2 regions of the Rhodoferax sp. P1_F3 genome follow, and region 2 is predicted to be linked to the other one. Evidence: predicted binding sites of a transcription regulator. Region 2 holds the regulator's gene; the other holds the start of a gene.
The links. Region 2 encodes HrcA, which represses chaperone genes, less so after heat shock. Its sites were predicted from a motif close to TTAGCACTCNNNNNNNNNGAGTGCTAA; they were not measured.
Positions count from the first base shown of each region.

Region 1: rpoH (RNA polymerase sigma factor RpoH) is a predicted target of HrcA. The motif match lies at 7,123-7,149, and genes of this name have one in related genera.

Region 1 is NZ_JBFUBO010000009.1:157,697-169,332, reverse strand. It holds gene AC1DZ5_RS15985 (tetratricopeptide repeat protein) at 1-66, opposite strand, end outside; gene AC1DZ5_RS15980 (bile acid:sodium symporter family protein) at 192-1,160, shown strand; gene AC1DZ5_RS15975 (HU family DNA-binding protein) at 1,231-1,512, shown strand; gene AC1DZ5_RS15970 (helix-turn-helix domain-containing protein) at 1,612-2,049, shown strand; gene AC1DZ5_RS15965 (C40 family peptidase) at 2,215-2,610, shown strand; gene AC1DZ5_RS15960 (hypothetical protein) at 2,617-2,946, opposite strand; gene fusA (elongation factor G) at 3,366-5,372, shown strand; gene AC1DZ5_RS15950 (LysR family transcriptional regulator ArgP) at 5,423-6,322, opposite strand; gene AC1DZ5_RS15945 (LysE/ArgO family amino acid transporter) at 6,395-7,045, shown strand; gene rpoH (RNA polymerase sigma factor RpoH) at 7,181-8,122, shown strand; gene AC1DZ5_RS15935 (Bug family tripartite tricarboxylate transporter substrate binding protein) at 8,220-9,212, shown strand; gene AC1DZ5_RS15930 (Crp/Fnr family transcriptional regulator) at 9,245-9,976, opposite strand; gene AC1DZ5_RS15925 (SCO family protein) at 10,088-10,699, opposite strand; gene cyoE (heme o synthase) at 10,707-11,603, opposite strand; gene AC1DZ5_RS15915 (COX15/CtaA family protein) at 11,600-11,636, opposite strand, start outside.
Region 2 is NZ_JBFUBO010000001.1:288,091-299,726, forward strand. It holds gene AC1DZ5_RS01450 (AAA family ATPase) at 464-6,886, shown strand; gene AC1DZ5_RS01455 (response regulator) at 7,045-7,785, shown strand; tRNA gene AC1DZ5_RS01460 (tRNA-Ile) at 7,950-8,026, opposite strand; gene hrcA (heat-inducible transcriptional repressor HrcA) at 8,061-9,065, opposite strand; gene AC1DZ5_RS01470 (NAD kinase) at 9,105-10,001, shown strand; gene recN (DNA repair protein RecN) at 10,005-11,636, shown strand, end outside.

The sequences.
Region 1 (11,636 bases), on a different contig from region 2:
GGCGCCCAGGCACAACGCGATGACCATTCCTCGCAGTGCGCGTTGAACCAGGGGTATGTATTGCATAAGCGATCCTTACAAAGTTGGCGGGCTCTACCCGGCCAATTGGCGGTCCGCCCCCGAAAATTCAAGCCGCGTGGTGGTGAAGCTTGTGTAAAGCCCGCGCACGGGTACCATGCAGGGCCCCCACCATGACACGCTCCCGCTTTCTTCCCGACAACTTCACACTGGCCCTGCTAGCCGTAGTCACCCTTGCCAGCGTGTTGCCAGCGCAAGGCGCGGTGGCTCACGGCTTTGAGATTTTGACCACTGCAGCCATTGCATTACTGTTCTTTCTGCACGGTGCCAAACTCTCGCGGGCTGCCGTGGTGGCGGGGCTGAGCCACTGGCGGTTGCACTTGCTGGTTCTGCTGTGCACATTTGCGATGTTCCCCATCCTGGGGCTTCTGTTGCAGCCGGTATTCAACCTGGCACTCACGCCCGACCTGGCAACAGGCATGCTGTTTCTGTGCGCTCTTCCAGCTACGGTGCAGTCCGCCATCGCGTTCACGGCGATGGCGCGGGGCAATGTGTCGGCCGCGGTGTGCAGCGCATCCGCGTCCAGCCTGATTGGTGTGTTTTTCACACCATTGCTGGTGGGCTGGCTGGTGGTACCCGGTGGCGTGTCGGGTGCCAGTGAGCTGGATGCGGTCCTCAAAATCATGCTGCAACTGATGCTACCTTTTGTGGCAGGGCAACTGCTACAACCCTGGGTAGGTGGTTTTGTGAAGCGACACGCCGCAGGGCTGAAGTTTGTGGACCAAGGCTCCATCCTGCTGGTGGTCTACACGGCGTTCAGCGCCGCTGTCATTGAGGGGCTGTGGAAGCAGATACCGCTGCCGGTGTTGGCAGGTCTGGTGGTGGCGTGCTGCATCTTGCTGGCCCTGTCGCTGGCAGTCACCACCTGGGCCAGCCGCGCACTGGGCTTTAACAAGGAGGATGAAATCACCATCGTCTTCTGCGGCTCCAAGAAAAGCTTGGCCAGCGGCGTGCCCATGGCCAAGGTGCTGTTTGCCGCACCCGTCGTGGGCGTGATGTTGCTGCCGCTCATGCTGTTCCACCAGATCCAACTCATGGTGTGTGCCGTACTGGCGCAACGCTATGCCAAACGGGAAAGCTGAGTAGCAAAACTGCCTACCCTGCACTTTGTGTCAGAATTTATCCCACCCCTTTATTTTCTGGAGTATTAGATTGAACAAAGCTGGATTGATTGAAGCCCTGGTCAAAGAGACCGACATGTCCAAGGCCGCCGCAGGCCGCGCCATTGATGCGCTGGTGCAAATCATCACCAAGACCGTGGCCAAGAAAGAAGACGTGCAGCTGATTGGCTTTGGCACCTTCAAGGCCACCAAGCGCGCCGCACGCAAGGGCAAAAACCCACGCACCGGCGAAGCACTGAAGATTGCCGCCGCCACTGTGCCAAAATTCAGCGCCGGTGCAGCCTTCAAGGCCGCGGTGAATAAAAAGAAATAAACCGGTCAGTTTCAAACAGAGGGGCGGCAGTGGTACATCACCACTGCCGCCTTTTCTTTTGATGGCGTTTAATAATGTTTCAGGACTACCATCTTCTGTATGAGCTCATTGATCAATTCCCTCAAGTCTGAAATCGCCCGTGTGGCCCGCAAAGAGCTCAAGGATGAGCTGCTGGCCTTGCGCAAAGCGACGACAACCCATCGTTCGGAAATCGCCGCATTGAAACGCCAGGTCAAGTCCTTGGCCTCGGCACTCAAGGCCACGGTCAAAGCATCCCGATCCAACGACAGTACGACCTCGGCAGCGGACGCGTCAGCTGCAGCGCCTGGCATCCGCTTCAGTGCCAGCCGCTTGGCTGCCCTGCGCGCCAAGTGGGGAATCACCCAAGCCCAGATGGCGGCTGTGCTGGACGTATCCTACCTGTCGGTACACAAATGGGAAGCTGGTGCAGCCAAGCCGCGCGCCGCACAGTTGCAGAAGATTGCCGCAGTCATGAAGATGGGCAAGCGCGAAGTGCAGAAGAGGCTGCAGGCCTAACAGCGCCGGCTGCACTATCTGCCCCTCATGTTTTTCAAAGCCCTACAAACGCCACCTGCACCATCACGCCCGTGGGCACCGGGAGTGCTCTCGGTCTCCCTGGCTTTGTGTGCGCTGACAGGATGCTCCACGGCACCTCAGCAAACGGTTGAGACGAAGCCTCCCGTGACCATTGCTTCGCGACTCACGGGAGAGCAGGCCAATGAGGTCACGCTCATGGCCATTGGACTGGTGGGCACGCCGTACCGCTACGGGGGCAACACGCCCGCGGGAGGATTCGACTGCAGCGGCCTCATTGCGTACGTCTACAAACACAGGGGTGGTGTACTCGCCCCACGCTCCGTCGCTGCCCTTGTGAGCTGGGGGCAGGCGGTGCAGGCGGACTCCATCCGCACCGGCGATCTGGCCATCTTTATGGAGGGTGGCCGTGCCACCCATGCAGGCATCTACGTGGGCGAAGGTCGCTTCGTGCACGCCCCGTCCACAGGGGGAGAGGTGCGGCTGGACCAGTTGCAGTCCAAATACTGGTCCAGGCAGCAGGTGAGTTTTCGCCGGCCTTGACCCTGTTCAGCTCAAGGCTATTGCTGTCACAAAGCCGGCTTTGACAACCAGCCAGGTCAGCAAGACCAACAGCCAAGTCTTCCACTTCACACGCGGGGTGTTGAACTTGTTTTCGCAGACTGTAAAAACCACGGCCGCAACCACGCCAAACAAGATGCCGAGTACCACCTGAATGGCCTTGAGCTCCCAGTACTGGGAGGGGTCTTCTTGCACCGGCTGAAACAAGCCTACGACAATGCCAAACACCAGCCAGCGCACGAGATAGCCCCACCAGCGGGTCCATAGCCCTGTGCCAACCTGTGGCCAGTTTTCCTTGCTTGCGTCTGCATTGTCCATAGGTAGAGTCTACAAAAGCATTCAGCGTCGCTAGGCCCCGCAAGCAAAAAATCCCGATCCTTCGTATAATTCATCCATGTTCTCTATCAAAGATTTGATCCTCACCTAGCCTTACCGCTCTGTCGGCAAGGCTATTTGTCTTGCCGGTCTTTGAACCTCAAACCCCGGCAGTTTTCTGTGCGGGGTTTTTTGTTTTTTGCGAGTATTTCCTATGCGTACCTTTGACAAGCTGATCGCCACAATTCATTCACACCAGTGGATGGTGGGCTTGCGCTCGTCCATTGGTGCCCCCGCCTCAGCGCAAGACTTGAGCCCCTAGTTTGGGGTTTTCTCAATGGGCAGATTGCCAGGCAATCGCCCCAGAAAACCCTGGTTCGCACACACAACGACCAGGGTTTTTGTCTTTTAGGAATACGACTATGAACAAGCGACAACTTCGCAACATCGGCATCATTGCGCACGTGGATGCCGGCAAAACCACCGTCAGCGAACGGATCCTCTACGTCACGGGTGCCATCCACCGCACCGGTGAAGTCCATCTGGGCAACACCACGATGGACTACGACCCGCAGGAACGTGCACGCGGCATCACCATCAACAGTGCGGCAACTACGGTGGCGTGGCGCGCGCACCAGATCAACCTGATCGACACACCGGGACACATCGACTTCAACATCGAAGTGAACCGCTCTTTGCGGGTGCTCGACGGTGCGGTTGTCGTGTTTGACGGCGTTGCTGGCGTGGAGCCGCAAACGGAAACCAACTGGCGCCTGGCAGACCAATACGGTGTGCCGCGCATCGCCTTGATCAATAAGCTGGACCGCACCGGTGCGGACTTTGCGCGGGTCGTGGCGATGATGGCGGAGCGGCTGGGCGCCAAGCCCTTGGTCATGCAACTGCCCTTGGGCCAGGAGGCCGAGTTTGAGGGTGTGATTGACCTGGTCAGCATGCAAGCGCTGCGTTGGCCGCGCAATGGACACGGCCAGCCCGAGCTGACGCGCGGGGCCATCCCCGAGCACATGGTGTTGGCCGCGCAGGCGGCGCACGACGCTTTGGTAGACACCGCGGTGGAGCAAGACGACACGGTATTGGCCGCCTATTTGAACGGTCAGGACGTGTCGGAGGCACAGCTGCGCGCGTGTATCCGCCTGGGTACCCTGAAGCAGGCATTTGTGCCGGTCTTTGCAGGCTCTGCGTTGAAGAACAAGGGCATTGAGACTTTGCTGGACGCCGTGGTGGACTACCTGCCTGCGCCAGAAGACCGCGCGCAGGCGATGGGTGACGGTGACGGCTTTGCTGCGCTGGTGTTCAAGGTGGTCCATGACGAGCATGGGGCGCTGAGTTACCTGCGTGTGTACCGCGGGCAGGCGCAGGCCGGCAGCATGCTGCTCAACAGCAGCACTGGCCAGAAGGAGCGCCTGTCGCGCGTGGTGCAAATGCACGCCAACCAGCGTGAGGAGCTGACGCACGCCATGGCCGGCGACATTGTGGCCGTGGCCGGGCTCAAAGGCAGCAAAACGGGCCACACCCTGTGTGATCCGGAACAGCCGCTGGTGCTGGAAGAGATTCACGCACCCGAGCCCGTCATCACGATGGCAGTGGAGCCCCTGGCCCGCGAGGACCAGGCCAGCTTTTCCAAGGGACTGCACACCTTGGTGGACGAAGACCCCAGCCTGCGTCTGAGCCAGGACAGCGAGTCTGGGCAAACCCTGCTTTCGGGCGTGGGCGAGCTGCAGCTGGAAGTCACGCTGGAGAAGCTGCGCAGCCGTTTTGGCGTATCGGTGCATACAGGGCAACCGCAAGTTGCCCTGCGTGAAACGGTGACCCGGGAAGCCCGCGTGCGCTATGTGCACAAGAAGCAGTCCGGTGGGCCTGGGCAGTTTGCCGAAGTGGCGCTGCGCATCGAACCGTTGCCACGGGGTGACGGTCTGCGCTTTGCGAACGAAGTGACCGGTGGAGCGATCCCCCGGGAGTTCATTCCCAGCGTGGAAGACGGCGTTCGACGTGCGGCGCGCGCAGGCGTGCTGGCGGGTTACCCGGTGATGGATGTGCTGGTGGTTCTGGAAGACGGCAGTTTCCATGACCGCGACTCGTCCACACTGGCTTTTGAGCTGGCGGGCAGTGCGGCCTTTGCACAAGCGCAAAGGGATGCGGAGTCCGTCATGCTGGAGCCGGTGATGGCGGTGCAGGTCACCACGCCACTGGACTACGTGGGCGACTGCATTGGTGACCTGAACCGCAGACGCGCCCTGGTGCGCCAGCAAGACCAGCTGGGCAATGCGGCGGTGATCCATGCGATGGTGCCGCTGCAGAACCTGTTTGGCTACATCGGCAGCTTGCGTGCCCTGACCTCGGGGCGCGCCAGCTATTCGATGCAGTTTGACCACTATGCAGAAGCGCCCAGGGCGCTAGCTGCCGCGGCCTAAGGCCGCGGATGAAGGGCGAATCCATTGGGTTCGCCCTTTTTTCTTGCCTCTCACCCCTGCTGCAATAGCGCCATATTCGCGGCTGCCAGAACTTTGCGCGTCAATCCGTCGAGCAACGACGACGTCGCGCGGGCCTGCTGCCAATACAAAGGAACATCCATGGCGTGGTTGGGCACCAGTTCGACCAGCGTCCCGTCCTTGAGGTGCTCCTGGATCAAGGCCTCGGGATGCAGGCCCCACCCCATACCGGCAACGGACGCTGCGACGAAGGCATGGGATGACGGCAAGGTGTGCCGCGGCAACTCTACGTGTTGGTGACACAGGCGTTGCACCCAACGCGACTGCAACTCATCCTTGGCGTTGAACAAGAGACTGGGGGCCACCGACAAACTTTGTGCACCCACTCCCGTGGCAAAGTACCTCTCGACGAAAGCCGGGCTTGCAGCGGCCAGATACCGCATAGAGCCCAACGACCGCACATTGCACCCCGAAGACGGGCGTGCAGTGCCCGTGACGGCGGCCAGTACCGCGCCCGTACGCATCCATTCAGCGGTGTGGTCCTGGTCATCGACTGCGACCTCCATGAGCACAGGCGCTTCGGCCGCAAAGGCGGTCAACACGGGGGCAAACCAGGTCGCGAGGCTGTCGGCGTTCACGGCAATGGGCAAAGGCACACGCGCTCCGCCCTCTTGCTCCAGTGCGGGCAGTTCACCTTGCAACTCGTGCTCCAGCAAACGTACGCGGTCCACATGCTGGCACAGCCGACGCCCCGTTTCTGTGGCGCGACAAGGTTGCTCACGCACCACCAGCGCGCAACCCACGCGCTCTTCCAGCAAGCGGATGCGCTGCGAAACCGCTGACGGCGTGACGTGCAGGGCATGGGCAGCACGTTCAAAGCTGCCTTCGCGCACCACGGCGGCCAGCGCCGCCAACGAGGCATAGTCGAGCATAAGTTAGAAATTCTTAATTAAATAAAGAAAAGATAGTTTGCCTTCATTGCAGGGTGACGGCAAGCTTGCAGCATGACAAATCTGCCCCACACCTTTACAAACGTGCTGCCTGTATTTATTCAAGGCCTGGGCCTGAGCCTGGGACTCATCGTGGCCATAGGCGCCCAAAACGCCTTTGTGCTCAGGCAAGGTCTGCGCCGTGAACATGTGGGAGCGGTCGTGCTGTTTTGTGCCTTGGCGGATGCCCTGCTCATCACCGTCGGGGTGATGGGCATGGCGCAGGCACTGGGCGAGCGCCCGGACGTTGCTCGTGCATTGGCACTGGCAGGAGCCCTTTTTTTGGCCACCTATGGATGGCAAGCCCTGCGACGTGCGCGGCAAGCCAACCAGTTGCGCGCAACGGAAACAGGGGCGGTACTGAGCCTGGCTAGCGCCATGGCACAGGCCGCGGCGTTCACGCTGCTCAATCCCCATGTGTACCTGGACACCGTATTGCTGGTCGGCAGCATTGGCGCGCAGCAGTCCGCAGCGTTGCGGCCTTGGTTTATCGCGGGCTCCAGCGTTGCCAGCCTGTTCTGGTTCGGTCTACTTGGGTTTGGGGCGCGTTGGCTAGCGCCCTGGTTTGCACGACCCAAAGCCTGGCAAATACTGGATGGGCTGATTGGGTTGACCATGTGGGCCATTGCCCTTTTGCTGGTGCGACAGGTGTGGGCCGGAATCTAGAACCGGCGCAAGCGCCTGCAACACCCAAACTTTACAAAAAAACATCCTTTTTCTATCCAGGACATTGAACCAAGCAATTAGCACTCGCTCATACAGAGTGCTAATATTTGAGTCATGAACACAAGGAGGTTCTGAATGTCCGCTTTGCTTGCTACCCCCCAAACCGCTCTGGCCACGGCCAATCCGTGGTCGCTGGTACCGCCGCTGGGGAACCTGGACGCTTATATTTCCGCCGCCAACCGCCTGCCCATGCTCACGCTGGAAGGAGAGCAGGAGTTCGCCCGCAAGTTCAAGAATGACAATGACCTTGAAGCTGCCGGTAAGTTAGTGCTCTCTCACTTGCGTTTGGTGGTCTCCGTATCCCGCCAATACCTGGGCTACGGTCTGCCTCACGGCGACCTGATCCAGGAAGGCAATGTGGGCCTGATGAAGGCGGTGAAGCGCTTTGACCCCGACCAAGGTGTGCGCCTGGTGAGCTACGCGCTGCACTGGATCAAGGCCGAAATCCACGAATACATTCTGAAGAACTGGCGCATGGTCAAGGTGGCCACCACCAAGGCCCAGCGCAAGCTGTTCTTCAACCTGCGCTCCATGAAGCAGCGTTTCAAGAGCGACGATGCGGCCGCCGATCTGGGCACGCACCGCGACACGATGAATCCTGAGCAAATCAACGCCATGGCGCGTGAGCTCAACGTCAAGCCCGAAGAAGTCATCGAGATGGAAACCCGGCTGTCGGGCGGTGATGTGCTGCTGGACCCCAGCCCTTCCGACGACGGTGAAGACGCGTTTGGCCCGATTGCTTACCTGACTGACACCAACCATGAGCCCGTGGCCATGATTGAGGCACGCCAGCGTGACGTACTGGCCACCGACGGCATTGCCACCGCGCTGAACAGCCTGGACGAGCGCAGCCGCCGCATTGTGGAAGAGCGCTGGCTCAAGGTGAATGACGACAATTCTGGTGGCATGACACTGCATGACCTGGCTGCCGAATACGGCGTGAGCGCCGAGCGCATCCGCCAGATCGAGGTGGCCGCCATGAAGAAAATGAAAACTGCCCTGGCTGAATACGCCTGAACACAACGCCGTGGCACCCCGTGTCACGCGCTTGGTAGACAATGCCCCCTGCCGGCTTCGGCCACAGGGGGCATTTTTCCGACTGGAGACTTTTTTCATGCGACGCAACGCCGCCAAGATTGCTACACTTTTAGTAGCTGCCTGCGCACTATCCACGGGGGCTATAGCCCAAAATAACACTGAACCCGACGCTCCATGGCCGAATCGGCCGCTGCGCATCATCGTGGGTTTTCCCGGCGGCTCCTCGCCCGACCTGACGGCACGTGCCTTTGCCGACCCGCTGTCCAAGGCACTGGGCCAGCCGGTGATTGTGGAAAACAAGGTGGGGGCCGCTGGCAACATCGCCGCCGACTACGTGGCCAAGGCCACGGACGACCACACCATCGGGCTGATGATCAACGGCAACATGACGATTGCCAAGCTGCTGAACCCCAAGCTGCCGTACGACCCGCTCAAGGACCTGCAACCTATCAGTCTGATTGGTGTCTCGCCCCTGGTGCTGGTGGCGCCCTTGAATGCACCGGGCAGCAACGCCGCAGAGTTTCTGGCCGCCGCGCGCAAGTCGGGCGACAAGTGGAACTACGGCACGCCCGGTGTAGGCACCGTGGGCCACCTGGGCATGGAGTTGCTGAAGGCCAAAGCGAAAATGGCCCCCCTACACGTGCCATACGCTGGCTACCCGCAGGTGGCTACAGCCCTGATCGCAGGCGACCTGCAGCTCAGCCTGCTGCCACCGGCGTTGGCCAATGCGCAAATCAAGGCCGGCAAGCTCAAGGCCATTGGTGTGACCGCCAGTGTGCGCAGCCCGTTGGCGCCCGAGATTCCCAGCCTGTCAGAGGCGGGGGTGAAAGACTTCAATCTGGAGATCTGGAACGCGGTGGCAGCGCCTAATCACCTGCCCAAGCGCGAGGCCGTGCGACTGGCCAGCCTGTTCAGCGAGATTGCCCGCTCACCCGAGATGCGGCAAAAGCTGTTTCAGCAGGGCTGGACTGTACTGGGCACATCGGCCGAAGGCCTGAACAACCGGGTGAAGGCCGACACGGCCTTGCTGGGCGGCATCATCACCAGCCAGAAAATCACTATCGACTAATGGCACGGCAGCGTGGGTATGCCCCTGCCGTTTTATGCCGCCAAGGCCATGGGCAAGAGGCGGCGGTATTCTTTCTTGGCGACCGCGTAGCACTCGCAAGTCTGTTTTTCCAGGCGCGGGCGGTCCAGCACCACGATGTGGCCGCGGTGGTAGCGGATCAGCCCGGCCTCTTGCAGCTTGTGCGCGGCGATGGTGATGCCCTCGCGGCGCACCCCCAGCAGATTGGCAGCCAGCTCGTGGGTCATTTCTATTTCATCTGAATACGAACGGTCCAAGCCCAGCAACAGACGCCGGCACAGTTGCTGCTCGATGGAGTGGTAGCGGTTGCACACCGCGGTTTGGGCCACCTGCCCCAGCACGGCTTGGGCGTAACGCAGCATGACCTTGGCGATGGCGCCAGAACGGTCCATCTCGCTTCTTAGGAAGGAAGCACTGAGTCGGAGGGCCAGACCCGGGCTCTGCACAACCGCTTCACTGGGTGCGGATCCGCCACCCAGCAACAGCGAAACACCGACCATGCCGTCATTGCCGACAACGGCCACTTCGGCGGAGGCCCCCTCTTGCGTGAGGTACACCAAAGACGCAATGCCGGTGATGGGGAAGTACACGTACTCCGGCACGCTGCCAGCGGCACAAAGCACCTGGCTGCGCGTCAGCTCCACCGGCTCCAGCTGACCGCGCCAACGGTCTGCATCAGCTTGGGGCAAGGCGGCGAGCAACTGGTTTTGCTTGATATCGCCGAAATAACGGTATGCGGTGTTCATGGGCTCTCCCTGTAAGGATGGATGGCCCTATGGTCCCGAATTCGGGTTACTACGGATATCAGCGTTGGCCGCTTGCTGGGGTCGGTCTAGTCCTACAAGCAGCCGTTGCGCTTAGGAGGTTTGCTTGAAGAGCTGGGCAATATCTGCCGCCAGCACCTTGGCGCCGCTGCCATAGCGTGTGAATAAGCGCAGACGGCCCTGCGTGTCATACACATAGCTACCCGCGGAGTGGTCCATGGTGTAGCTGGTGGGGGTCTTGCCGTCTACCTTCTTGTAGTAGACCTTGTAGTCCTTGGCCAGCTCGGCCAGCTTGTCGGGCGTGGTGGTCAGCGCCAAAAAGGTTGGGTCGAAGTTGCCCATATAGCCCTTGAGCACCTCAGGCGTGTCACGCGCCGGGTCCACCGTGACGAATAGGCCCTGCAGACGGTCGCCATCTTTGCCCAGTAGTTGCTTCACTTCGGCCAGCTCGGCCATGTAGGTGGGGCAGACGTCGGGGCATTGCGTATAGCCAAAGAACATGACCACCACCTTGCCCTTGAAGTCCGCCAGGTGGCGCAGCTGGCCGTTGTGGTCGGTCAGCGCAAAGTCCTGCGCGTAGGTGGCGCCGGTCACGTCAATAGACGCGAACGAAGGCTTTTGCTCCGAACAGGCAGAAAAAATGCCTGCAGCCCCCGCAATCATTGCGCCACCAGCTATGAATTTAATAGCATTTCGTTTGTTCATCACAGGCTCACAAGAGGTAATGGTCCAGCAGCAGCGCCGCAAACAGCACGCTGAGATGGATCAGGGAGAAGCGGAAGGTGGCGCGCGACAGTTCGTCGGAGTAGTTGCGCAGCAGGCGCAGCGCGTACCAGCAGAAACCCAGGCTCAGCACCACGGCCACCGCCAAGTACAGCCACGAGCTCATGCCGTACACAAACGGCAGCAAGCAGGCCGCCAGCAGCATGAAGGTGTAGAGCAGGATTTGCAGGCGGGTGAACTCGCTGCCATGGGTCACGGGCAGCATGGGCAGGCCGGACTTGCGGTAGTCCTCCACGCGGTACAAGGCCAGCGCCCAGAAGTGCGGCGGCGTCCACAGAAAGATGATGAGGAAGAGGATCAGTGCCTCGGGGCCCACATCGCCCGTCATCGCGGCCCAGCCCAACACGGGTGGCATGGCGCCCGAGGCACCACCGATGACAATGTTTTGCGGTGTCAGCGGCTTGAGGATCACCGTGTAGATGACGGCGTAGCCCACAAAGGTGGCAAAGGTCAGCCACATGGTCAGCGGGTTGACCCAGACGTACAGCAGCGCCGAGCCCGCAATGCACAGCGCGGCCGAGAAGATCAGGGTCTGCGTGTCGCTCAGCTCACCGCGCGCCGTGGGCCGCCAGGCGGTGCGCTTCATCTTCGCGTCGATGCCTTTTTCCACAATGCAGTTGAAGGCCGCGGCCGCACCGGCCACCAGGTAGATGCCCAGGCAGGCCACGGCTGCCAAGCCGATCTGCGGAAAGGTGGGCACACCTGGCACAGCCAGCACCATGCCAATCAGTGCGCAAAACACGATGAGCTGGATCACCCGGGGTTTGGTCAGCGCATGGAACTGGCGCAGCACCGAGGGAGGGGCAGGAGAAACATTCACAGTCATTCAGAAATTCCAGTTGAAGGGGCCGCGGCCGCC
Region 2 (11,636 bases):
CCCCGGCAAGCTCAGCCGCCAGGGGAACGCATCGGAGTAGATTTCGCAGATAACCTCTAGACACGGGCTTCTCCTTTCAATTCATGGCAATTCAGCAGGCAGCGGTGAATGTCGCTGCAAATACGTTCAAGCGCACCTACCCGATCGGGTAGGTGCGCTAGGTGCTTGCACCCGGCAAAAAATGACAGTCTTGCCTTCGGGGAATGCAATCGGGTCCGCGTGGGTCGTCCTCAAACGAGACTCTGAACGCACTTTGCGTCCATTGGTGATAGCGCCAATGGGCCACAGACCACCCGGCAGGCACACTGCCGTGCACGGCTATTGCCCCTGAATCGCTGTCGAATTTGAACGTAGAAACTGCACGAACTGGCCGAAGATTTGCTTGTACAGATCACAAGTCTGTTCACCCACAAGGTGTCCATTCTCCAGCGCTGGAAAAAGAACCAGAGAACTCACAATAAAAATGATTGAAGCCCATCGCCAGTTTTTACGCTTTGCGCAGTCGTTGTGCCAAGCGCTAACCGTTGCGCAACAAGGCAGGTCCGCTTACCTGATGCTATGCCCCGCCAATATCTTGGCGCAGGAGGGCGATGAGATTCGACTTTTGCGCCAAATGCCGCAGCCGGTTACCCATGTTTCTCCCGAGCAGACAGGGCGAATGAACCGGACAGTAGACTACCGCAGTGATTTTTATTCTCTCGGCGTTGTGCTCTATGAGAAATTGACGGGGCAACTACCTTTCGAGTCGGATGATGCGCTGGAGGTTATTCACGGGCACATTGCGCGTACGCCACTTGCTCCAGCCTCCGTCAAACATGGGGTGCCCCAAGCCCTGAGCGACATTGTCTTGAAGCTGCTGGCCAAGAACGCCGAGCGTCGCTACCAAAGCGTGAGAAGTCTGTTGGACGATTTGCATCGCTGCATGCGGGAGTTGGAGGACGGCGGAGCGCTTGCTGGATTTGCGCTTGGCGAGCATGAAATTCAAGGTCGTCTGCAAATTTCACAGGAACTGTACGGCCGCTCCAACGAGGTCGAAAAGTTGAGGCAGGCATTTGACCAAATTGCAAGCGGCAATGCGGCAATGCTGCTTATCTCGGGCGATTCCGGGGTCGGGAAATCAAGGCTGGCGAGCGAACTTCGCAAGCCCGTGCTTGCTTCGGGCGGATATTTCATCACTGGAAAATTCGATCAATTCAAGCGAAACATCCCCTACTCAGCGTTCAATGGCGCTTTCCGCAGACTGATGCAGCAGCTATTGACCGAAAGCAAAACCAAGATTGCCGACTGGAAGGCTAAGCTGCAAGACGCGCTGGGGGCCAACGGTCAAATCCTGACTGCGGCATTGCCGGAGCTGGTCCACATCATAGGCCCGCAGCCGGAAATCGAACCGTTGGGGCCAGTGGAATCCCAGAATCGCTTCGACCAAGTGGTGTGCAGCTTCGCTTCCGTCTTCCTGCGGGTGGAACACCCGCTTGTCCTGTTTCTTGACGATCTGCAATGGGCCGACCCAGCTTCCTTACGGCTCATCGAGCTTTTCATGACAAGCCTTGACAACCCCTGCCTATTGTTGGTTGGTGCATACCGTGACAACGAGGTAAGCCTCGACAGTCCGTTGATGCACACAGTTGAAGCCGTCCGAAGACTGGCTCGGGTGAGCACTATCGAGCTCGAAGCGTTGCGTGAGGAAAATGTCCATTCCTTTATAGCCGATACAACGCAGTCGACGCATGATCAAGCGGCACCATTGGCCCGATTGATTCATCGCAAGACCCACGGCAACCCGCTCTTCATCGGTCAGTTCCTGAAAAATCTCTACCACGCGCAGCAAATAAGGTTTGAGCATGGCGCGTGGGTTTGGGACGTCGCACAGATCGCGTCATTGAACATTGCCGACAATGTGGTCGACCTATTCAGCAGTGAACTGGCACGACTTCCCCCAGTCACACGAAACTTGCTCGCTGTGGCCGCCTGTATCGGAAATCGGTTCAAGCTGAAAACACTTGCGACCGTTGCAGAAATGGATGAATACACGGCACAGGCCGCTTTGCAGCCCGCAATCGGTGCCGGCTTGCTGAGCGTGCATGCCGGACAACACACCACGCAATACAACTTCCAACATGATCGCGTCCAAGAAGCCACCTATCTAGGTCTTCCCGAGGCCGAGCGCCACGCTATTCATTTGAAGGTTGGACGGTTGCTGCTTGCAAACATCCCCGTTGAGCAGCGTGAAGAACGGGTCTTCGATTACTTCACACACCTGAACGCAGGGCGAGGGCTCATCACAGACCGCAAAGACCAACTGGAACTCGCAGACCTCCATCTTGCCGCATCGCGCCGCGCAGGCGGGGCAAGGGCTTTCGACGCCGGATTGGAGCAAGCGGCAATGGCTGTTGAAGTACTGGGAAGCGGAGCTTGGACGTTGCACCATGAGCGGGCTTGGCAAGCCGGAATTCAACGTGCGGAAATGCTGGGGGGGCTTGCTGAAAATGAATCCGCCATGGACGTGATCAAAGAATTGCGCGCGCATGCACTTTCACCTGACGAGATCGTGCAGGTGACCCTGTTGAGGCTGCGAATCCACTTCCGACAAAGCCGTTTTGCAGAAGGACTGAGCGCCGGACTGGCCGAACTCGGCCAATGGGGTGTGAGTTTTCCAGACTTGGCGAATATCACCCCCACGGACACGCACCACTGGCGCACCAAGGCGCGTCGCGCCTTGGGTAGCAAGACAATGGCCGAGCTTCAGGAGCTCCCAGCCATGCGTGACCCCACCAAGACCGCTGCGTCAGAGGTCCTCGTCGCGATGTTCCCCGCCGCCTTGTTTGCAGCGCCCCACTTGTTGCCGCTAATTTTCTACAGTGCAATGTGGCTGAACTGTCGCTTCGGCTTGTCGCGATCGGCGAGTGTTGCCTTTGCTGGCTACGGATATTTGCTGTGCGCCAGCGGGCGAGACGTGGCCAAGGGCTGTGCGTTGGGTGACTGTGCGCTCAAATTGGCAAAGGGCAGCTCACCAACCATCCGGATTTGGACTGCCTTCCTGACCTCAGCCCTTATTCGACCGAATCAAGAGTCGCTCAGGCAGGCAACGGACTCAATGCGTGCTGCGAGCTTGCTCGCTGATGCATCGGGAGAAACTTTCTGGGCAGCCGTGGTGCACCTGGGATATGCCATGAAAACGTCGCTGTCAGGGGCCACGGTAAGGGAGTGCATTCCTCTTCTGGAAGCAGCCATTCGTCGCTGCAACAAGGCTGGAGCGCCTCATGTGGCGATCAACGCCGTTGTCATGCTCAAGGTCATGTCCACCTTGTCCGGCGTTTGCATGGACCATCGCCTGATTCCGCAAGGCGTCAGCTTTGACGGTTTGTTGGGGCATTTAATCAGCTCCGGAAATATCAGGGGGGCTTATTTCTACAATGTTTGCCTGGCAATGGAGCACTATCTGTTTGCCCGCTATCGGCAGGCATTGATTTGCGAGGAGGCAGCAGAGGTCCATGCGGTGATCGCCCAGGGCGCTCACTTGCGCGCGGACCACATCTATTTCACCTGTTTGACACGGCTTGCTTTGTGGTCTAAGGCTGAGCTTGTGGCGCAGCATTCGCTTGAGCCCTTGATCCGTAAACTTCGGATGTTGGCACAGCATGGGCCAATGAACTACTTGCACAAGTTGCAGTTAGTGGAAGCGGAGCGCTGTCGTGTGCTGGGTAGGAACGAGAAGGCCTCCGGCCTCTACGACTTGGCGATAGCGGGAGCCAAGGTACACGAATACCTCAACGACGAGGCGCTTGCCAACGAACTGGCGGGCAAGTTCCATCTCGGTCTGGGCAGACGGACCATCGCCCGAGCCTATCTCGAAGAATCGCGTGATCGATATGCGCAATGGGGCGCAAGCACGAAGGTCCAGCAATTGGAAGACGTCCATGCGGAATTGCTGCTACGCGCCAACACCACCAAACGCAGAGACCTTGCCATAGACGAGAAACTCACCGCGCAACGTTTGGATCTCGATACCGTGATCAAGGCTTCGCAGGCGGTATCCGGCGAAATTCGGATTGAGCGTTTGCTTGAAACGTTGATGTTGATATTGCTTAAAAGCGCCGGCGCACAAAAAGGAAGCCTGCTTTTACAAACTGGTGACGATTTACTGATTCAGGCAAAAGCGCAAGGCGACGCGATTCAAGTCTTGCAAGCCACACCGCCGCAGAACAGCGGAGACCTTAGTCTAATGGTGGTCAACTACGTCAGACATACGTGTGGATCTGTTGTATTGGCCGACGCATCCACCGACGATCGCTTCAACAGTGATCCTCAGATCATTCGCGCTCAAACAAAGTCGCTCCTGTGCATTCCTTTATTGAAGCAATCTCAGCTGATCGGTATGCTTTATCTGGAAAACAATTTGGCAGTTGGCGTTTTTACCGCTGAGCGCACTGAGTTGCTCCAGATCCTCGCCACACAAATTGCGACATCCCTGGAGAACGCAACGCTATATGCTGAATTGCAACAGGAAAACGGCGAACGTCGGCGCGCAGAAGGGTTGCTCAAGAACCATTTGGAAAGGCTTGAAGAACAGGTGGCGCAGCGCACGGCGGAATTGCTTCGCCAAAAGGGTCACCTCAACCAGACAATAGCGGAGCTGGAGTTGATCTTTGATAACGCCTCGCTCGGTATTGCCAAGATTGCGTCCACGGCGGCAGGCCGTATCGTTCGGTTTGCGAATCCGGCCCTGGAGCGCATGTTGGGCTATGGCACAGGCGAACTGAAGAACACCTTTGTACGCGACATTTACCAGGACAGGGAGGCTTATCTCGCCATTGCCGATTTGGCCTACGGCCAGTTGCTGCCTTCTGGAGATACCTATCGCGGCGAACAGACTTATAGGCGCAAGGATGGCAGCACTATTCTGGTCGCATTGGTGGGTTGCGCCCTGGACAGGCACGATTTGTCCAAGGGCGCTATATGGCTGATAGAAGACATCACCGAGCGACGCGCCGCCGAGGCTGAATTGCACAAAGCAAAGAGTGTGGCAGAGGCTGCCAATCGCGCAAAGTCAGAATTTCTAGCGGTCGCGAGTCACGAGATTCGTACGCCCATGAATGGGGTACTGGGCTTGACGCATCTGGCTCTGCGCAAGGTGGTCCATGACGAGCAGCGCGACTATCTGCTCAAGATTCAGTCCTCAGCCAACATTCTTCTGGGTGTGCTCAACGACATGCTGGACCTCTCCAAGATCGAGGCCGGCAAACTAGCTATTGAGCGAGTGGATTTTCAACTTGCAGGGGTGCTCGACAATGTGGCCAATGTTGTAGCCCTGCGCGCCTCAGAAAAACATGTACTTCTTCGCATGGAGATCGCTTCCGATGTTCCCACTCATTTGATCGGTGATCCCCTGCGCCTTGGGCAAGTGTTTCTTAACTTGGTTAACAACGCTATTACATTTACCGAACATGGTGAAGTGGCAGTCTCTATTCAAGTTGCCGACCGTCAACAACAGAGTATTGATTTGCTGTGCTCAGTGCAGGACACAGGAATCGGTTTGAGTCCCGAACATTTGAACCGCTTGTTTCAGCCTTTTACCCAGGCGGACACCTCAACTGCCCGCCGGTACGGCGGGACAGGTCTGGGGCTTGCCATCAGCCAGCGATTGGTCCATTTGATGGGGTCTGCCATCCAGGTCGAAAGCACGTTCGGTATGGGAAGTATTTTCCGCTTTACCATCCGTCTGGCACTGCCCGAAGCTGCACACGCGAAATCACCAGACAATGGGATCACACCCACTGATACGCGTGGATCACTTGCTGGCTCTCGCGTACTGCTGGCGGACGACAATGCCATCAATCGGCAGGTTCTCGTCGGATTGCTGGATGTGCTGGGAATCATGGCCGACGTCACCGAAGATGGCCAACAGGCCGTCACCAGCTTCATGGCCAACCCCGGGCGTTATAGCGCCGTATTGTTGGACCTTCAGATGCCTGTCATGGACGGACTGGAGGCAAGCAGGCAAATTCGCGTCACGGAAGGCGGCTTTCATATACCCATCATTGCCATCACGGCAGGGGTCTTGGATGACGAGCAAAATCGCTGCCTGCAAGTCGGCATCAACGATCTGATCACCAAGCCAATTGATCCCACCATCTTTCGAAATACGCTGGAACACTGGATAAAACCACATTTCTCTTCTTTGGATCGCATGCCAACCATGCTGCGGCATGACGAGTCCCGGAACGGGCAGTACCAAGATGATTTGCCCGAGCAGCTACCGCCATTCCATGTTGCGTCGGCGCTGCTCCGCATCAATGGCAACAGAGGGTTGCTGCGAAAACTGATCATCAATTTCGACCGCACATTCGCACATGCTGCATCCGACTTGCGGGAGTTTGTCAACACTGGAAGATTTGAGGCAGCAGCCCGGTATATTCACACGCTCAAAGCGATGGCGGGCACGCTCGAATCCACAACCATCTACACCACTGTATGCACGCTTGAAGCTGCGATTCAAAGCCGCCAGCTCGATACCGCGGCCGAATGGCTCTGCGCCTTGGAGACGCTATTGGCCCAAGCCTCGGCAACTGCCGCATCGCTCATGGGTCCCCGCATTGCAACCGTGGCGAGCAGCAAGTCCACACCGCATATCGACTATGGGGCCACTTCTACAGCGGCGCTTACGTTGCGCGATTCCATAGCTTCTCACAGCCTCACTTCCCGCAAACTCACACAGGACCTTATCAAATTGCTGGTTGGCACGGAATGGGCTCCCATGCTGGAGCTGGTTCTTGAGAATCTGGAGCGCCTCGATTTTCGAGCTGCCCAGCAATGCTTGGTCCAACTGGTTGACCACCTGACTGCTACCGCTCGTACGCAGCTGATCGCTATTACCCCCAAATTGTGATCAAAACAAGAATTGATACATTTTGTAATTAAATTTTATAGCTCTCGTTAGGTAAAACGCACCAATTGAATGAGAATTCCGCATCGCAGATTTGGCCCTCCGGGGCTGATGCACGGAGTCCCGTGTACAGCGCGTTGTTGACACATAAAAAGCCCAGCATGTTGGAATCGTCTGAAAGTGCAATGAATGGAACTGCGCAATTCCTGGGCGCAGCACCTGCGGACAGCCATCAGTTGAAAATTCTTGTCATTGATGACGATGCCGCCAGCATCGAAGTCATGTTTGAAGTGTTGGGCCACGAATATGAAATCCTTTGCGCAACTCACGGCGCAAAAGGCATAGAGCTCGCGATCCATGCAACGCCTGACGTCATACTGCTTGACATCCAAATGGATGATCTTGACGGTTACGAAGTCTGTGCCCGATTGAAGGCGGATCCTCGCACCGCGCATATTCCCATTATTTTCATTACTGGATTGAATTCCAGCGCCCAGGAAGTGATGGGGCTGGAAGCTGGTGCGGTCGACTTTGTGACCAAACCCATTGATGCACCGGTTGTGCGGGCACGGGTACGCACACAGATGAGAATTCGCCGAAAACAGGGGGATTCGCTGCCGTACGAGAAGGTTGCCGTAGGCACAGAAGCGCAAAGGGTTTTCGGGGGGTCGGAAATCGCATCTCCCGAATCTACTAAAAGCATTGAAAACAGCGCATTGACTGCCGAATTGACGTCACGGCAAAAAGAAGTTCTGTTATGGATGTGTGAAGGCAAGACCAATTGGGAAATCAGCAGGATTCTTGGAACGACCCAAGATACCGTGAAATACCACGCAGGACAAATATTCCTGAGACTCAACGTCTTTAGCCGAGCCCAAGCAGTTGCCAAAGTCCTCAGTTGAGGCCCCTACCCTGCTAGTTTTTAGAGCAGGGTAGGGCCTACTGGAGTGGGGCAGATTGCTGATGGTATTCAAAAGTGCTGAAAAACGTGAGCGATATTGTCACGCTCCCGTCACGTTCTTAAACGGTAAGTGGCTTAGCTACAAAGCTAAGTCCTTGAATTGAATGGTAGGCCGTGACAGACTTGAACTGTCGACCAAAGGATTATGAGTCCTCTGCTCTAACCAACTGAGCTAACGGCCCCACCGAACCGCGGATTGTACCGGGCCGCGCAGGTCTATTTGTGGTGGCTGAGCGCGTTGCTGACTAGCTTGGAAGTGATATCCACGATCTGGATCATGCGGTCGTAGGCCATGCGGGTGGGGCCGATGACGCCCAGCGTGCCTACCACCTTGCCATCCACCTCATACGGGCTGCTGACGATGGACAGGTCTTCAAACGGCACTACCTGGCTCTCGCCACCAATGAAGATGCGCACGCCTTCGGCCTGGCCGGTCACATCCAGCAGGCGCATGAGTTGCGCTTTTTGCTCAAACAGGTCAAACGCCCGGCGCAGGTGGCCCATGTCGCTGGAAAAGTCGGACACAGACAACAGGTTGCGTTCACCCGAAATCACCACCTCGTCCTGCGATTCGTTGATGGCCTCGGAGCTGGCGTGCACGGCGGCCTGCATCAGCGTGGCAATCTCGCCGCGCAGGCTGTCCACCTCGTTTTGCAGGCGCTTGCGCACCTCTTCGATCTCCAGCCCGGCGTAGTGGGTGTTCAAGAAATTGGCGCCCTCCACCAGCTGGCTTTGGGCGTAGTCCACCTCGGTGTAGATGACGCGGTTTTGCACGTCGCCATCGGGCGAGACGATGATGACCAGCAGGCGCTTTTCGGACAGGCGCAAAAACTCGATGTGCCGAAACGCCGAGGTGCGGCGCGGTGAGATGACCACGCCCACAAACTGCGACAGGTTGGACAGCAGGTTGGCCGCGTTGGAGAGCACGCGCTGCGGCTGGTCGGGCGCCAGGCTGTGCGCCTGGAACTGGCCGGGTTGCACGGTGAGCATGGTGTCCACAAACAGGCGGTAGCCGCGCGCGGTAGGAATGCGCCCGGCGGAGGTGTGGGGGCTGACGATGAGGCCCAGCTCTTCCAGGTCCGACATGACGTTGCGGATGGTGGCGGGCGAGAGTTCCAGGCCCGAGGCCTTGGACAAGGTGCGGCTGCCCACGGGCTGTCCATCGGCGATGTAGCGCTCTACCAGCGCTTTCAACAACAACTTGGAACGATCATCGAGCATCGGTCCATTCTAGTGATCTATTTAGTGTCTAATTTGCGGATGTTGTCCAAATTCCGACAGGTCGCGCTCATTGGCAAGTACCAATCCACGGGGGGCCGCGCGGTCGGCGCCTCATCGCGCGAGTCGCTGGACGAGATCGCCCATTTCCTGATGGACCAGGGCTGCGAGATCGTCATCGAGGCCAACACCGCCGCCAACACCGAGCTGACCGGCTACACCACCATGGACGTGGCTGGCATTGGCATCAGCTGTGACCTGGCGCTGGTGGTGGGCGGAGACGGCACCATGCTGGGCATAGGCCGCCAGTTGGCGCAGTACAAGGTGCCGCTGATCGGCATCAACCAGGGGCGGCTGGGCTTCATCACCGACATCCGCTTCGAGCAGTACAAAACCACCCTCTTGCCCATGCTGGCCGGCCACTACGAGCTGGACGACCGCAGCCTGATGCACGCCCGCGTGATGCGCGACGGGCACTGCGTGTTCTCGGCGCTGGCCATGAACGACGTGGTGGTGAACCGCGGCGCCACCTCCGGCATGGTGGAACTGCGCGTGGAGGTGGATGGCAACTTTGTATCCAACCAGCGGGCGGACGGCCTGATCATCGCCACGCCCACGGGCTCCACGGCCTATTCCATGTCGGCCGGCGGACCGTTGCTCCACCCCGCCATCCCCGGCTGGGTCATGGTGCCGATTGCCCCCCATACATTGTCAAATAGGCCGATAGTCCTCTCCAACACTGCGCGGATAGCTATCGAAATCGTAGCAGGGCGGGACGCCAGTGCCAACTTTGACATGCAGAGCCTGGCCAGCCTGATGCACGGCGACCGCATTGAAGTGACGCTGTCGGAGCACCGGGTGCGCTTCTTGCACCCCAAGGGCTGGACCTACTTTGACACCCTGCGCCAGAAAATGCATTGGAATGAAGGAGTGGCCTGAACCATGGCCTTGAAGCGAATCGTCCTGCGTGACTTTGTGATCGTCAGCGAACTGGAGCTGGACCTGGAGTCCGGCTTTTCAGTGCTGACCGGCGAGACCGGCGCGGGCAAGTCCATCCTCATCGACGCGCTGCAGCTGGTGACCGGCGCGCGCGCCGACACTGGCGTGATCCGCGAGGGCGCTGCCCGCACTGATGTGTCGGCCGAATTCGACACCGCCCCCGGTGTGCAGGCCATCCTAAATGAGGCCGGCTTTGAAGGCGGCGACACCCTGCTGCTGCGCCGCACGGTGGACACGCAAGGCAAAAGCCGCGCATGGGTGAACGGCAGTCCGGCGACAGCCCAGCAACTGCGCGCCATTGGCGAACAGCTGCTGGACATCCACGGCCAACACGCCTGGCAAAGCCTGACCCGCCCCGAGGCCGTGCGTGGCCTGCTAGACGCCTATGCCAAGGTGAACACCGCCACGCTGACCCAGCTGTGGGCCGCCTGGCGCCAGACCCAAGCTGCGCTGGCCCAGGCCACCGAAGCACAAGACTCTTTGCAGCGCGAGCGAGAGCGCCTGGCCTGGCAAATTGGCGAGGTGGACAAGCTGGCGCCCCAGCCCCACGAGTGGGACGAGCTCAACACCAGCCACAGCCGCCTGTCCAACGGCCAGGCCTTGCTGGACGCGGCCGAAGGCGCCGTGAACCTGCTGGAAGACGACGAAACCAGCGCCCTGCGCCCGCTGCACGCCGCACTGCAATTGCTGCAGGCCCAGGCCCACCTGGAGGCCGAATTCAAAGACCCCATGGAGGCGCTGACCTCCAGCCTGGCGCAGGTGGAAGACGCTGTGCACACACTCCGCAGCTACGCCCGCCGCACCGAGCTGGACCCCGACCGCCTGGCCGAGCTGGACCAGCGCATGTCGCTCTGGGTGAGCCTGGCACGCCGCTACAAGCGCCCGCCCGAAGAACTGGTGGACGTGCTGGCCGCGTGGAAAACCGAGTTGGCCGCGCTGGACGCCGCCGCCGACCTGGAAGGCCTGCAAGCCGCCGAACGCAAAGCAAAAGCCGCCTACCTGGCCGAGGCCAAGAGCATTTCCAAACAGCGCACCAAGGCCGCACCGTCGCTGGCCCAAAGCATCACCCAGGCCATGCAAGGCCTGGGCATGCAGGGCGGGCAGTTTCAGGTGGCACTGGAGCCGCTGGCCCAGCCGCAGCAGAGCGGGCTGGAAGACGTGCAATTTTTGGCTGCAGGCCACGCCGGCAGCACGCCGCGCCCCGTGGGCAAGGTGGCATCCGGCGGCGAGCTGTCGCGCATGGCGCTGGCCATTGCGGTCACCACCAGCCAGCTGGGCACCGCGCAAACGCTGATTTTTGACGAGGTGGATTCCGGTGTGGGCGGCGCCGTGGCCGAGACCGTGGGCCGGCTCATGCAGCAGCTGGGCACCGACCGCCAGGTATTGGCTGTGACCCATCTGCCCCAGGTGGCCGCCTGCGCGGACCACCACCTGGTGGTCTCCAAAACCCTGCAGGGCAAGGCCACACTCAGCACCGTGGCTGCCGTGCACAGCGAACAGCGCGTGGGCGAGATTGCCCGCATGCTGGGCGGCGAAAAACTCTCCAGCACCACCCTGGCCCACGCCAAGGAAATG